Regions from separate parts of the Corynebacterium sp. ZY180755 genome, predicted to be linked through region 2. Evidence: riboswitches for the same ligand, from Rfam matches in the RefSeq annotation. Region 2 holds a riboswitch; the other holds the start of a gene.
The links. A riboswitch is a leader RNA that binds a small molecule or an ion and turns the genes downstream of it on or off. The one in region 2 is predicted to bind thiamine pyrophosphate.

Region 1 (7,199 bases), 600 kb from region 2:
CGCGCTAGATGCCCACAGTTGGGCAGTCCACGGCCCGGCAGGAGCAATCGCCGGAGTGATGTGGGTAGCGCAGGCAGGAAGCAAGCTTCCCGTTGACGCTGAATGAAACGGCAGGGGAGTGGTGTTGCCCGCGGTGGCCAGGCGCCGTAGTCGGTGGAAATGATCCACCGGGCCGTGCCCGTGGCCTACTTCCTGTACGTGACCGAACTCAATAGCCTCATACAGCCATTGTGTTGTCCACTCTAAGGCCGCGGGGAGTGCATCACGCTTGGCTAGCCTGGTGGCAAGCGCTGAGGACAGGGAGCAGCCAGTTCCGTGGGTGTTAGCGGTGTTGATTCGTGGGGTGGTATACATCGCGATGAGCCCGTCGGCTGTAACCACCGCGTTGCCGACGTCCTCGCTGGGGAGATGGCCAGCCTTTACGATCACCGCCACGCCGTGTTTTGCTGCTACCCGCGTAGCCATCTCAACGGAATCTTCCCACGTGGTCGGTTCGTCTTCACCTGCGATTACAGCGAGTTCAGGACTGTTGGGAGTGATCACGGTGGCATAGTTCAGGAGCTGGATAAGCTTCTCCTCTGACTCCGAGGTGAGAAGGCGATCACCACTGGTAGCTACCATGACGGGGTCTACAACCACTGGGCAGTCAGGGTTACGGCGTAAAAAGGCGCTGAGCCATTGTTCGACCGTGGCGATGACCTCCGTAGACCCCAGCATGCCTATTTTAATGGCGTCGATGCAGATGTCATCACTGACGCTGTCTAATTGTTGACGCAGGAACTGAGTGTCAGGAATGCAAATATCGCGCACGCCTTGGGTATTTTGAGCTACCAGTGCGGTGATAACGCTCATTGCGTAGCCACCTGCGGCGGAGATTGCTTTGATATCTGCTTGGGCGCCTGCTCCTCCAGACGGGTCAGTGCCAGCGATGGACAGGACTCGAGGAATAGCGGGAGATCGAAATGCGCGAGCTAGCTCGCTAGCGGCAGCAGCTGGGTTTTCTGCCCCCATAATTGCAGAGACCACGCATAATCCGTCAATGTCCGTTTCAGACAGTGCGCGGGCATTGGCAAGGCTCACGCCACCTATGGCAACGGAGGCTATGCCGTGCTGACGTGCTTTTTGGGCGAGCACAGCAACCCCGTCCACGCCTACTGGATCAGCGGCATCTGGTTTGGTGGCAGTTTCGAGTACTGGTCCCAATCCGATGACATCCGGTAGTTTGACCCCTGCTTCGGAGCACTCGCGCAGTAGGGTATCTAACTGGTGTTCGTTTTCGATGGAGAGGCCAATCATCTGCTGTGCTGGGAGCAGTCTACGGGCGTCAACATAAGGCATGTCAGATTGGCCGATGTGCAGGTGAAGTCCCAACTCTTGGGCGATCTCCACGCGGTCATTAACAAACAAAGGCACATCGTCTGGCATAGCTGCCCGAAGCGCAGTGGCCTGAGCGCGGAAGGCTTCCTCAGTGGCGTGCTTATCGCGGAGCTGGACCACGGTGACGCCACCTTCGATGGCAGTGCGTACGGCGGCGGGAAGATCGCTTGGTTCGACGTAAGAAGGGTCGGTAACGAGGTACACCGACCAGTCAGTGGATGTTCCTGGATTCAGCATATTTACGTTCATCCTCTTATGCGCTGGTGGAGGTGGCAGTGAACTGGCAGCGAGCTAGGATGTCTGAAGCGTCAAGTTCGGCTAGGGCGTCGAGCCAGGCAACGGCAAAAGATCCTGGTTTGGTTGCGTAGTTCTCGCCGGCTTTCTGCCCAGCTGCCTTGGTGTGGGCATGGGCAGCCACGATGGCTAGGTGCTCATCCAGCCCGGCAGTTTTTGCGGCACCGGCGTAACCTGCGCAGAGCGCACCCAGGAAGCAGCCAGTTCCAATGACTTGGGTCATCGTCTTATGGCCTCCCGCCACGAAGGTAACGCCAGCGTTGCTGACGATGGCATCACTTTCGCCCGAGATAGCCACCACGTGGCCGGTATGAGAGGCCAGTGTTTGCGCGGCTCCAATCACGTCATCAACGTGGTCCGTGGAGTCCACGCCACGCCCGCCAGCACCCTGGCCGGCAAGGGCGGCGATTTCGGATGCATTGCCGCGGATAACCCATGGGTTGTGAGTAAGGGCTTCATGGTAAAACTCAGTGCGCTCGCTTAGGCCGCCGGCAGCTACGGGGTCTAGCGCCCATGGGGTTCCCGCCTCATTCGCCCCCGCAATGGCTTCACGCATGCCTTCGTATTGGTGCGGGGTGGGGGTGCCACCGTTGATGATGACGCCACTTGCCGTCTTGGCGAAGGCACGGGATTCTGTGGGGGTATCGCACATAGCAGGCGAGGCGCCAGCAGCAAGCAGGGCATTGGCAGTTATCTGGGAAACTACTTCGTTGGTCAGGCACTGCACGAGCGGAGTCTGACGACGAAATTCAATGATGAGTTGGCCCACCTGGTCCAGATCGGACGTGGACAGGGCATGACGGTATGCCATGGAAAGAGGTATCCCTTCGCTAGTACTAACTAGAGCAGGTTCAATGGGTGTAATCTCAGCCCCTACTCTAGGGGCACCCCAACCTAGTTCTATATTCATTTTGGTTTACACAAGACATGGTAGACCCACCCAGCAGCCAACGCACCAGTTTTCCCACAAGATCTTGAGGCGGAAAAATTGTACTGGGGTCCTAGCTGGGCGTATGTCATTGTGATGATGAGGATTTTAATGTGAAAGAAAAGGCTGGGGTTATTGAATTGCGTTCATGACCTGCAGCAATCGCAAAGCCTGCCGTTTTGAGTGTCAAGACATCTCAGCTAACAGAGGTTGCAAAGGTGCTGGGTTTGTGTGACTGTCAAACTTTCGTTTTAGGTACGGTGTCTTACAATGGTGGGCATGACTGAACTAGCTAAGACCCCAACCTCATCCAATGTTGTGCGTTCCGCTGAACTTTTGGAGCGTGCACAGAAACTGATTCCAGGTGGCGTGAACTCCCCAGTTCGTGCGTTTGGTTCTGTTGGTGGTCAGGCTCGTTTCATTGAGTCTGCGTCGGGCTCTAAGTTGTATGACGTGGACGGCAATGAGTATGTAGATCTCTGCTGTTCATGGGGCCCAATGCTCAGTGGTAACGCGCGCCCAGAGATCAAAGAAGCGGTTATCAAGGCAGCTGAAAAGGGTCTGTCTTTTGGTGCGCCTTGTGAGGCGGAGCTCGAGCTGGCGGAGATGATCATTGACCGCACTTCCGTGGAGGAGGTTCGCATGGTGAACTCCGGCACGGAGGCCACCATGTCTGCCGTGCGCTTGGCGCGCGGTTTCACCGGTCGCGCGAAGATCATCAAGTTCGCGGGCTGCTACCACGGCCACGTGGACGCCTTGTTGGCGTCGGCAGGCAGTGGCGTTGCCACATTCGCTCTGCCAGACTCCCCTGGTGTGACTGGTGCGTCTGCGGCGGACACCATCGTTGTTCCTTACAATGACATCGCCGCTGTTGAGAAAGCTTTTGCTGAGAACCCCGGTGAGATCGCTGCCATCATCACTGAGGCTGCCGCCGGCAACATGGGCACAGTAGCGCCCCAAGATGATTTCAACGGCAAGCTGAAGAAGCTCGCGCACGATAACGGTGCGCTGTTGATCTTGGACGAGGTCATGACCGGTTTCCGCACCTCCTACTCCGGCTGGTACGGCGTGGATAACGTTGCAGGTGACCTCACCACCTTTGGCAAGGTCATCTCCGGTGGTCTGCCAGCCGCGGCTTTTGGTGGTCGTCGCGACATCATGGAGTACCTCGCGCCAAAGGGCCCCGTGTATCAGGCAGGCACCCTTTCCGGTAACCCGGTGGCCATGGCGGCGGGCAAGGCAAGCCTCGAACTGGCAGATGAAGCTGCTTATGACATCGTCCGTGCCAACGCGGATCGCTTGTCCGATCTGATTTCTTCCGCTCTCACCGCGGAGGGCGTTGCGCACCATATGCAGCGCGCGGCAACGTTCCTTTCCATCCGCTTCGGGGAGGAAGAGGGACGTAACTTTGAAGACATGCAGGCAGCGGATACCTTCCGTTACGCACCGTTCTTCCACACCCTGTTGGACAACGGCATTTACGGCCCGCCAAGCGTGTTTGAGACCTGGTTCGTCTCCACTGCGCTTACCGACGATGACTTCGCGCGCATCGAGGCGGCGCTCAAACCAGCGGCCAAGGCCGCAGCGGCGGCGGTGGCCTAGCCCACCGCATACAGCGCACCAATTCGAATCTTCCATGACCATCATCTGAGAAAGATCACGTAGGCAATGACCATCACCATCGTCCACCTTGTTCGCCACGGAGAAGTCCACAACCCGGATCGCATTCTTTATGGGCGTATCCCCGGATACCACCTGTCTACTCGTGGTGAGCAGATGGCGGAAGCGACCGCTAAATCCTTTGAAGGCCATGACGTAGCAGTCTTGCGAAGCTCTCCGCTGGAGCGTGCTCAAGAGACCTCCCGCCCAATTGCTAGGGTCACAGGATTGGATGTTGAGGTCGATGCCAACTTGCTCGAGGCAGGCAACCAGTATGAGGGGCTTCATGTGAAGGGCATCCGTTCTGACCTATGGAACCCAAAGCACTGGCCACTGATGAAGAATCCATCATTGCCAAGCTGGGGTGAGCACTACACGGACATTCTGGACCGCATGATGATTGCCATCCGTGATGCCAGGGCTGATGCTCGAGGTAGGGAAGCCATCCTCGTCAGCCACCAACTGCCCATCGTCATGGTGCAGCGATTCGCACAGGGCAAGCCCTTGGCCCACAACCCAGCTGCTCGCCGATGCGATCTGGCATCCGTAAGTTCCCTCGTCTTTGATGGTGAAGATCTGGTCGATTTCATCTACACCGAGCCAGCGCAGGCTATCTAGGAGATAAGTATGCGAAAGTATTCTGCCCGAAAAGCCGTCACCGCAGCAGTATCCGTGGTCGCGCTCAGCGCTGGCCTTGTTGCTTGCGGAGAAGACCAAACCGCAGGAACGGACGCCGTTGCCATTGGCGGAACCTTCCAGTTCTACTCACCAGAGGGCAAACAGGAGATCTTCTACGACGAGGCAGATCGTCAGCCACTCCAAAACGTTGAAGGCGAGTCCCTCATGGAGGAGGGCGCAACGGAGTCGATTGACAAATATGAGGGCCAGGTAGTGGTGCTCAACGCGTGGGGCCAGTGGTGCCCACCATGCCGTTCTGAATCCGATGACCTTCAGGAAATTCACGAGTACCTGCAAGAAAAGGATGCGGGCACCGTGTTGGGAATCAACGTACGTGACTACAACCCACAGATTTCCCGTGACTTCCTGGCCGACAACGGTCTGACCTACCCGAGCATCTACGACCCTCCATTTAAGTCCGCGGCAAGACTGGGTGGCCTGCCAGCATCGGTGATCCCAACCACCATTGTGCTGGATAAGCAACACCGTCCAGCGGCGGTATTCCTCCGTGAAATCACGGCGAAGGACATCATTGACGTGGTGGAGCCACTGATTAACGCATGATAGATCCCTCAGTTCTCGTGCTCGCCCAAGGGTTGGGTGAGCAGTTTGGTGAGATAACCCGCAACGGTCCTCTGTTTCTCGGTTTCCTCGCTGCCGCGCTCGCTGGTCTAGTGAGCTTTGCTAGCCCGTGCGTCATTCCGTTGGTGCCAGGCTACATCTCCTATCTTGCAGGTGTAGTAGGCGCTGAAATGGAGTATGGGAATGACGGTCCAGCTGTTGCCAAGAAGAGCAGGTGGCGTGTGGCAGGCGCAGCGCTACTTTTCATCCTCGGGTTCACCGTCGTGTTCATGTTGGCCACCGTTACCGTTTTCGGTGCCATCAGTGCGCTGACCCTGAATGCTGAGACGCTGATGCGTGTTGGTGGCGTTGTCACCATCTTGATGGGCCTGGTGTTCATGGGGGCCGTTCCTTTCCTGCAGAAAGAACATCGCTTCGCTCCGCAGCGGTGGTCAACCTGGGTGGGGGCGCCTCTGCTTGGTGGTGTCTTCGCCCTTGGCTGGACCCCATGTCTTGGCCCAACCCTCGCTGCCATCATTTCGATATCAGCGGGTACGGAAGGTATGACCGCAGCCCGGGGCGTGTTCATGATCTTGGGATACTGCCTAGGATTGGGGTTGCCGTTCCTGCTCCTCGCATTTGGTTCAGCCAAGGCGGCGTACGGCGTAGGATTCTTGCGCAGGCATTCGCGCACCATTCAGATCATTGGTGGTGTGATGATGATACTGGTAGGACTAGCCTTGCTCTCAGGTTTGTGGTCTTACTTCATCTCGTGGATGCAGCAGTTCACCACCACTTATGAGGGCTTCCTGCTCTAGGCTCGTTAGAAGTTCAACAACAATCTAAAAGGACAATCTTGTGAACACCGTGATCACCTCGCTGAAGAAAGCGTGGCATTGGCTCACCTCGATGCGTACTGCGTTGGTGTTGCTCTTCTTACTTGCCTTGGGAGCCATCCCGGGCGCACTGCTTCCGCAGCGTTCCCTGAATGAATCCAAGGTTATCGAATACATCGAGGTCAATGGCAAGCTTGCTGAGTTCTATGACAAGCTGCAGCTGTTCGACGTGTTCAGCTCCACCTGGTTTACTGCGATCTTTGTGCTCCTGTTCATCTCCCTGATCGGTTGCATCATTCCGCGTTCATGGGACCACTACAAGGCGATGAAGACGCCGCCCGTTAGAGCACCAAAAAACCTGCAGCGCCTGCCATTGCACGGTGAAGGCAGCGTGGAGAAACCGCTTGCGGAGGTTGAAGCAGACGTTCGCGCGGCGCTCAAGAAGTGGCATGTGGCGGAGTACACTCCGGAGGAAGACCGCGGCGGAGCACGATCCTTCTCCGCGGAGAAGGGCTACCTGCGCGAGTTCTTCAACCTAGTATTCCACCTGTCTCTCGTAGGCATGCTCGCCGCTATCGCTGTGGGCAGGTTGTTCTCATATGAAGGCCAAGTGATCGTGGTGGCCAGTGAAAAAGAGAACATGAACACTGAGTTCTGCAACACTGCGCTGGCTAACTATGACTCCTTCCGCGCGGGCCTAACCTTTGACGGCACCGGCCTCCACCCGTTCTGTTTTGAAGTACACAACTTCAAAGCTGACTATTTGCCAAACGGCCAAGCGGAGATGTTTACCTCCGAGATTTCCTACGCTGAGGGTGAGGATATTTATACCGACTCATCCACGTGGGAGGACTACACCTTGAAGG
Region 2 (7,199 bases):
TGTCATAGACATCACCATTGGCGCAGTTCTAGGCGTAAGCTGTGGCCTGTTGTTCTGGATTTGGAACTCCGTTGGATACGCCTGGTTCACTGCTTTCGATGCGTTTACCCCAGGCTTGGGTGGTTTCGCGGTGGGTATCTGGCTCATCGGTGGTGTGATTGGTGGTTTGGTGATCCGCAAGCCTTTAGCCGCGCTGTACGTTGAGCTCATCGCCTGCGTCGTGTCCATGGCGCTGGGTAATCAGTGGGGCATTGAGACCATGTACTCGGGCTTCTTCCAGGGCCTGGGAGCTGAGCTCGTCTTTGCGATCTTCCGCTACCGCCGTTTTGGCCTCATGGTTGCTGGCCTTTCAGGCGCGGCTGCAGCGTGGGGTGCGTTTTTCATCGAGCTGTTTACTAGTGCCAACTACGCAAAGTCTCTTGAGTTCAATCTCATCTACCTGTCCACGATGACTGTGTCGGGCATCGTATTGGCGGGTGTGCTTGCGTTTGTTCTGGTACGTGCGTTGGCGGCAACGGGTGCGTTGGATCGTTTTGAGTCTGGCCGCTCAGCCCGCACGTTGGTCTAACGCAGGCGCCTAGTGGCGTAGTACCCAGCCAGCGCCACGGCAGCCACTGGCAGGTATGCCCACACCGGCGGGTGGGTTAGTTCCAGTGCAAAAACGAGGGCAAAAAATGGCGCACGCTGCATGATTGCCAGCACGCATCCTGCACCGGCTAGCGCCAGCAGGGGCACGGAGGCGGCGAATCCGCTTGCCGACATCCCCAGCGCCACCACGGCTCCCGCGGCGCCGCCTACGGCCAGCGACGGGGTGAGGACTCCTCCGGCTGCGCCGGAGGATAGGCACATCCAGGTCAACAAAACTTTGGCCACGAGCAGGATTACCATGGTGGTGCCGGCGCCGCCGAAGGCCACGTTGAGCATCATCTCTCCGTTGCCAAGCAGGGTGGGCTGCCACAGGCTGACCAACCCCATGACCAGCATTGCGGTGCCAATGGTGAGGGGCAGAAAGCGCGGCGAAAGCCGCGGCCTGATCATGATGACGCGGCGGAAGATGACACCGGTGATGGTGGCGAGCACGGCGGCCAGCAGCAGACCGGTAAACGTCGGCACGTTAAAGCTCGGCGTGGGCAGTTGGTAGAACGCCTCACCACCAACAATGGGGCGGGATACGAGGGTGGCTACAACGGACATGACCGTAGAAACGATGAGCGTGTACTTATCGCGCTTTACGGGTAACAGCTCCATGGTGTAGATGATCCCGGCCACGGGCACGTTGTACACCGCTGCGAGGCCTGCGCCAGTGGCAGCAGCGATGATGCGTCCACGAATGTCAATGCGGGTGCTGGCGTCTACTTCTTTCAGCGTTCGGGGGATACGAACTTGGGCCAAGATTTGATCCGTTGCAGCCGCGGCGATCTGTCGAGGCGCGGCCTCGCGTCCCAGTGAGGCGCCTGCGCCCACCACGAGGATTTGGAGGAAGCCATCGGCCACGCTTCTTAAAAACGGTAACCGGATGTAGCTATCTTCCGTGGATGCGAGTGCCTTGTTCACACTTGGCACGCCACCGGTTGCCCGAAGGCGCCACCAGCAGGCACCGGCAAACACGCCCGCGGCCGTTGGAATGACCACTGCAAACAGGTGAGAGAAGCCGGCAATCTGCTCTAATCCGTGAATGAGCAACGTCACTAGTGCGCCGATGACGCCTGCTACAGCCCCGGCAGTAAGCGTCATCGCGGCCAGGAATATCCACGTCGAAGTTTTTCTCACGGGGAATAAGAATAGTACGCTGGGGCACTGTTACTATAAGACAGACCAAACACGGGAGCCTACGAGGCTGAGATGCGCCCTGATGCGGCGCGAACCGTTCGAACCTGATCCTGGGTAATACCGGCGCAAGGGAGTTACACATTATGGCTGCTGCACATGCAGGGCATATCACAGCACGCGGTTTTGGCTACCGCCACGCTTCACGTAAACACAAGGCGCTGCAGGATATTTCCTTTGATATATCCCGCGGTGAGCGGGTCCTCCTCCTAGGGCCCTCGGGGGCAGGAAAGTCCACACTCCTGTCAGCTATCGCCGGGTTGATTGATAGCTCAGAAGGTGCAGTAGATGGCGATCTCACTACCCATGGCGTGGTGGGCATGGTCCTCCAAGACCCTGACTCCCAAGTTATTTCATCCCGTGTTGGTGATGATGTGGCCTTTGGATGTGAAAATCTACGGGTGCCGGCGGAGGAGATTTGGCCCCGCGTTCATGAAGCGCTAGAGATGGTGGGGCTCAAACTGCCGCTGAGCCACCCCACGAAAAAACTCTCCGGTGGCCAAAAGCAGCGGTTGGCGTTGGCCGGTGTCATCGCCATGGGAGCAGACATCATCGTCTTGGATGAGCCCACCGCCAACCTTGACCCTCAGGGCGTGCGTGAAGTGGTGGAAGCCGTATCCTATGTTGCGGAAAAAACCGGTGCCACAGTGATTGTGGTGGAACACCGCGTTGCCACATGGCAGGACTTTGCCACCCGTGCCATCGCATTAGACGCACATGGCTATCTCATTGCGGACGGCAACGTGGATACCGTCTTGGATATGCATGGGCCTCAGCTAGCTGACGCCGGAATCTGGATCCCCGGTCTTGAGCCTTCGCTGCCACATGCCCGCACTATCACCACCAACGAGGCTGCCGTGACAGGCGAGCGCCTTATTTACGGCTGGGACACCCCACTTAACCCATCGGCGCCGTTGGACATAACCCTGCCGGCTGCAGCATCCACAGTGATTACCGGGCCAAACGGTACGGGCAAGTCCACGCTGCTTCTCACCCTAGCTGGGCTGCTTTTGCCCCACGCCGGTGCGGTGGAAAGCCACCCGCAGCTGAGCGTGAAGGGGAAAACCAACCCACACTCGTGGCGTTCGCGGGATCTGGTCCAACGTTTTGGCTACGTATTTCAGGATCCGGAGCACCAGTTCGTCGCCCGCACAGTGCGAGAAGAGCTGGCGCTCGCGGCACCGCAAAACAAAGCTGATGACATGATGGAACGGTTGGGGCTGAGCGCCTTTGCCGAGGCAAACCCTTTTACCCTCTCCGGCGGGCAAAAGCGCAGGCTTTCTGTGGCCACCGTTTTAGTGAACTCACCGAGCGTGGTGTTTTTGGATGAACCCACCTTCGGTCAAGACCGCACTACGTTCTCGGAACTAGTGCATCTGATCCGTGAACTCACCGACCACGGCGCCACCACCGTTTCTATCACTCACGACCCTCTCTACCTAGGCGCGCTCGCGGACAAGGAGGTCGCGCTGCGATGAATGTGCTGAACACAACCAACCCAGTCACACGCATCGCTGCGCTGATTATTGTCACAACACCATTGTTGCTCAGCGTGGACGTCGTCTCCGCGGCGGTGTCTCTCGCGTTCACCGTCGCATTAGCTCCAGTGTGTGGGGTGAGCTGGCCTCAGCTGGCTCGCCGAGGCTGGCCCATTCTCTTGGCCACTCCGCTAGCTGGTATCTCCATGGCGCTCTATGGTCGGCCGGAGGGGCGCGAGTACTTTTCCTTCTTCTTTGCCACCGTCACGGATAATTCACTCCAGCTGGCGTTAGCGATCATGGTGCGTGTTCTGGCCGTCGGCTTGCCCGCCATAGTGTTACTAGCCCACATCGACCCCACCGAGCTGGGGGACGGTTTGGCTCAAAAACTAAAGCTGCCAGCGCGTTTCGTTTTGGGCGCGGTAGCTGCGACGCGGCTGCTCAGCCTGTTTCGATCAGACTGGCATTCTATGCGTCGGGCGCGCCGGGCGCGTGGTGTGGACTCCAGCGGGCGCATCCGCACCGCGATCTCGCTAACGTTTGGCCTGCTGGTTCTGGCCCTGAGGCGCGGCGCAAAGCTAGCGACAGCGATGGAGGCGAGAGCCTTCGGTCGCTTTGATAGCAGAACGTGGGCAAGGAAGTCCTCATTCGGTGGCCGCGATGTGGCAGTGTTGCTGTCCTGCGTTGCGATCTCCACGATCGCCATCGTAGTGGCTGTGGCCACAGGCTCTTTCAGGTTCTTGGGCGCATGATTGTGCTTATCGACGGCCGCTCCGGGGCCGGAAAAACTTCCTTCGCGGGGCGCCTCGGCGCCCTCCTGGGCGCCACGGTGGTGCACCTGGATTCCTTTTACCCTGGATGGTCAGGCTTAGAATTAGCGAGCCAGATGGTGGCACGCGATGTGCTGCGTTCCCATGGTGGTGGCTATACAGCCTGGGATTGGGAGAGGGGACTTCCGGCTGGATGGGTTGACCATGGGTGGTGCCCAGGAGAGGGGACTCTCATTGTGGAGGGCTGCGGGGCAGTCACCGATAGTACCGTCAGACAAGCAGGCAAGCTTGATTTAGTGTTCACCATGTTTTTTGACGGGGATGAAAGGCAGCGTCGAGCAAAGGTTGTAGCCCGCGACGGGGACGTGGAATCGTGGTGGGATATGTGGGCCTTCCAGGAGCAGACGCATATGGAAACCATGCCGCTGTGTGATGTATATAGGTGGAATGAGCAAAACCATCAAGATCTCGGCGCTGGCGATCAGAAATAAAGATAACGAGATCCTCCACGTGCGCAAGCGAGGAACGAGCATGTTCATCATGGTCGGGGGAAAGCTCGAAAAGGGGGAGAGTGGGCGTGAAGCAGCATTGCGTGAGGTCGCGGAGGAAGTCGGCCTTAGCTTCGGGCCTGCAGACGTTCATTTCTTAGGCAGTTTCAGCGCGCCCGCGGCTAATGAAGTCGGGCATGTGGTTGAGTGCGACGTCTTTGTAACCGCAGAGCAGGTGCAGCTGGACTCAGTGGAAGTTCAACGCGAAATAGTGGAGTACCGCTGGTTCCCACTCGACAGTGTGGCCGAAGAATTGGCGCCCCTATCTCGCGACGTGGTGCATCCGGTATTGAAGGAATGGGTGAAAGCGCCTCAGTGAAATACGCGCTCGCGTTGTGTGCAGGGCAACGCGAGCTGGGGGCTGGAACGCGGGGAGCCGGTGTGCTTGTGCGGATAGATAAAGACCACTATTAGTGGTGAATTGATCGCTTCGGACTGCATGGGTGAACCCGATGGCGGCAAGGCGTAGCAGTTTCATGCAGATTGCATGTGAGCTAACTGGACTGGGGGTGAGTGTGTGACTCAGCTATCACCCCCGCTTTATAACGGAAAGATAACATTAAGGTTTTTAATTAGAAACGCTTCACTATTTTTTGTGCAGGTAGTGGCTAAATTGCTCAGATGAAAACTGTTAGATGACAGTTTTCTCGTTGATTTGTCACCTAAAAGCTTCTTTTGGCTCCGGATCACACGGTTAGGATTAATCCCTAACACCGCTTTGTGAAGCACAATTTGCAAAGTGCTGTCATGAAACCAAAACCCGGAGGTCTTAAATGACGCTTAAGAAGACTCTTGCTGTCGGTGCATCCGCAGCACTCGCTTTGAGCCTTGTAGCTTGCTCGTCTGATTCTTCAGATGGCGCATCTGGCTCTTCTGAGGGCGGCACCAACTACATTCGTGCAAACTCTACTGAGCCACAGAACCCACTGATCCCTGCTAACACTAACGAAGTTGGTGGCGGCAACCTGGTAGATCTCATCTACTCAGGTCTCGTTTACTACGATGCCGAGGGTGAAGTTCACAACGAGATGGCTGAGTCTATCGAGCTAGAGGGTGACAAGACCTACAAGGTTACTTTGAAGGACGGCATCACCTTCGCTGATGGCACCGCAGTTAAGGCTGAGAACTTTGTTAAGGCGTGGAACTACGCTGTTGCTAATCAGCAGCTATCCGCGTACTTCTTCGAGCCTATTCTGGGTTACGCAGAAGAGGGCGTCGATGCAGAGACCGGCATGGAAGGCCTGAAGGTTATTGATGACAAGACCTTCACTATCGAACTGATCCAGCCTGAGTCTGACTTCCCGCTTCGCCTGGGCTACTCCGCGTTCTACCCGCTTCCTGACGAGGCATTCGAGGACATGGACGGCTTTGGTGCAATGCCTAACGGCAATGGCCCATACAAGCTCCTTGAGTGGAACAACAATGAGAACGCAATCGTTGTTCCTAACGAGTCCTACTCCGGTGAGCGCACCCCTAAGAACGACGGCATCGAGTTCGTCTTCTACGCCCAGCAGGACGCAGCATACGCAGACCTGCTCTCTGGAAACCTGGACGTTTTGGACTCCATTCCAGATTCTGCTTTCGCAAACTTCGAGCAGGAGCTCGGCGACCGTGCCGTCAACCAGCCGGCAGCAATCTTCCAGTCCTTCACCATTCCTGAGAAGCTCGAGCACTTCTCCGGTGAGGAAGGCAAGCTGCGTCGTCAGGCTATCTCCATGGCCATTAACCGTGAAGAGGTCACTGACAACATCTTCCAGGGCACCCGTACCCCTGCTACTGACTTCACCTCCCCAGTTATCCCTGGCCACTCTGATTCCCTCAAGGGCGCAGAGGTTCTGGAATTCAACCCAGAGCGCGCAAAGGAACTGTGGGCTGAGGCAGATGAAATCAGCAAGTACACCGGCGAGTTCACCATCGGCTACAACTCCGATGGCGGCCACCAGGCTTGGGTAGACGCAGTTGCTAACCAGATCAAGAACAACCTTGGTATCGAGGCAGTGGGTGCTCCGTACCCAGACTTCAAGTCCCTGCGTGATGAGGTGACCAACCGTACCATCGCCGGCGCATTCCGTACCGGCTGGCAGGCAGACTACCCATCCCTCGCGAACTTCCTTGGCCCACTGTACGTCACCGGTGCAGGTTCCAACGATGGTGATTACTCCTCTGAGGACTTCGATCGCCTGATGAAGGAAGGCGCTGGTGCTGAGAGCACCGAGCAGGGACTGGCTAAGTTCAACGAGGCACAGGAAATCCTGCTGCAGGACCTCCCTGCAATCCCACTGTGGTACTCCAACGTTGCAGGTGGCTACTCTGAGGCAGTCTCCGACGTAGTCTTCTCTTGGAAGTCCGTACCTGCTTACTACAACATCACCAAGAACTAAGTGCCTAGATCACAGTTCTTAATGAAATAAGAGACGCCACCCCGCGCTGATCCTTAGCGCGGGGTGTTGTCCGTGGTTTCTACACATTAAGGAAACGCTTATGCTGCGCTATATCGGGCGTCGTCTCCTCCAAATGATCCCAGTGTTCTTTGGTGCGACGCTTCTGCTGTACGCCCTTGTGTTCCTGATGCCTGG

Region 1: another riboswitch for thiamine pyrophosphate. It lies ahead of thiM (hydroxyethylthiazole kinase); the one in region 2 lies ahead of ACXM2N_RS04440 (ABC transporter ATP-binding protein).

Annotation. Positions count from the first base shown of each region.
Region 1 is NZ_CM135811.1:332,208-339,406, forward strand. It holds gene ACXM2N_RS01550 (bifunctional hydroxymethylpyrimidine kinase/phosphomethylpyrimidine kinase) at 1-1,614, opposite strand, end outside; gene thiM (hydroxyethylthiazole kinase) at 1,631-2,482, opposite strand; TPP riboswitch at 2,476-2,573, opposite strand; gene hemL (glutamate-1-semialdehyde 2,1-aminomutase) at 2,879-4,201, shown strand; gene ACXM2N_RS01565 (histidine phosphatase family protein) at 4,268-4,876, shown strand; gene ACXM2N_RS01570 (TlpA family protein disulfide reductase) at 4,886-5,500, shown strand; gene ACXM2N_RS01575 (cytochrome c biogenesis CcdA family protein) at 5,497-6,315, shown strand; gene ACXM2N_RS01580 (cytochrome c biogenesis protein ResB) at 6,407-7,199, shown strand, end outside.
Region 2 is NZ_CM135811.1:934,152-941,350, forward strand. It holds gene ACXM2N_RS04430 (ECF transporter S component) at 1-568, shown strand, start outside; gene ACXM2N_RS04435 (chloride channel protein) at 565-1,770, opposite strand; TPP riboswitch at 1,812-1,920, shown strand; gene ACXM2N_RS04440 (ABC transporter ATP-binding protein) at 1,914-3,305, shown strand; gene ACXM2N_RS04445 (energy-coupling factor transporter transmembrane component T family protein) at 3,302-4,057, shown strand; gene ACXM2N_RS04450 (hypothetical protein) at 4,054-4,566, shown strand; gene ACXM2N_RS04455 (NUDIX hydrolase) at 4,523-4,942, shown strand; gene ACXM2N_RS04460 (peptide ABC transporter substrate-binding protein) at 5,397-7,004, shown strand; gene ACXM2N_RS04465 (ABC transporter permease) at 7,105-7,199, shown strand, end outside.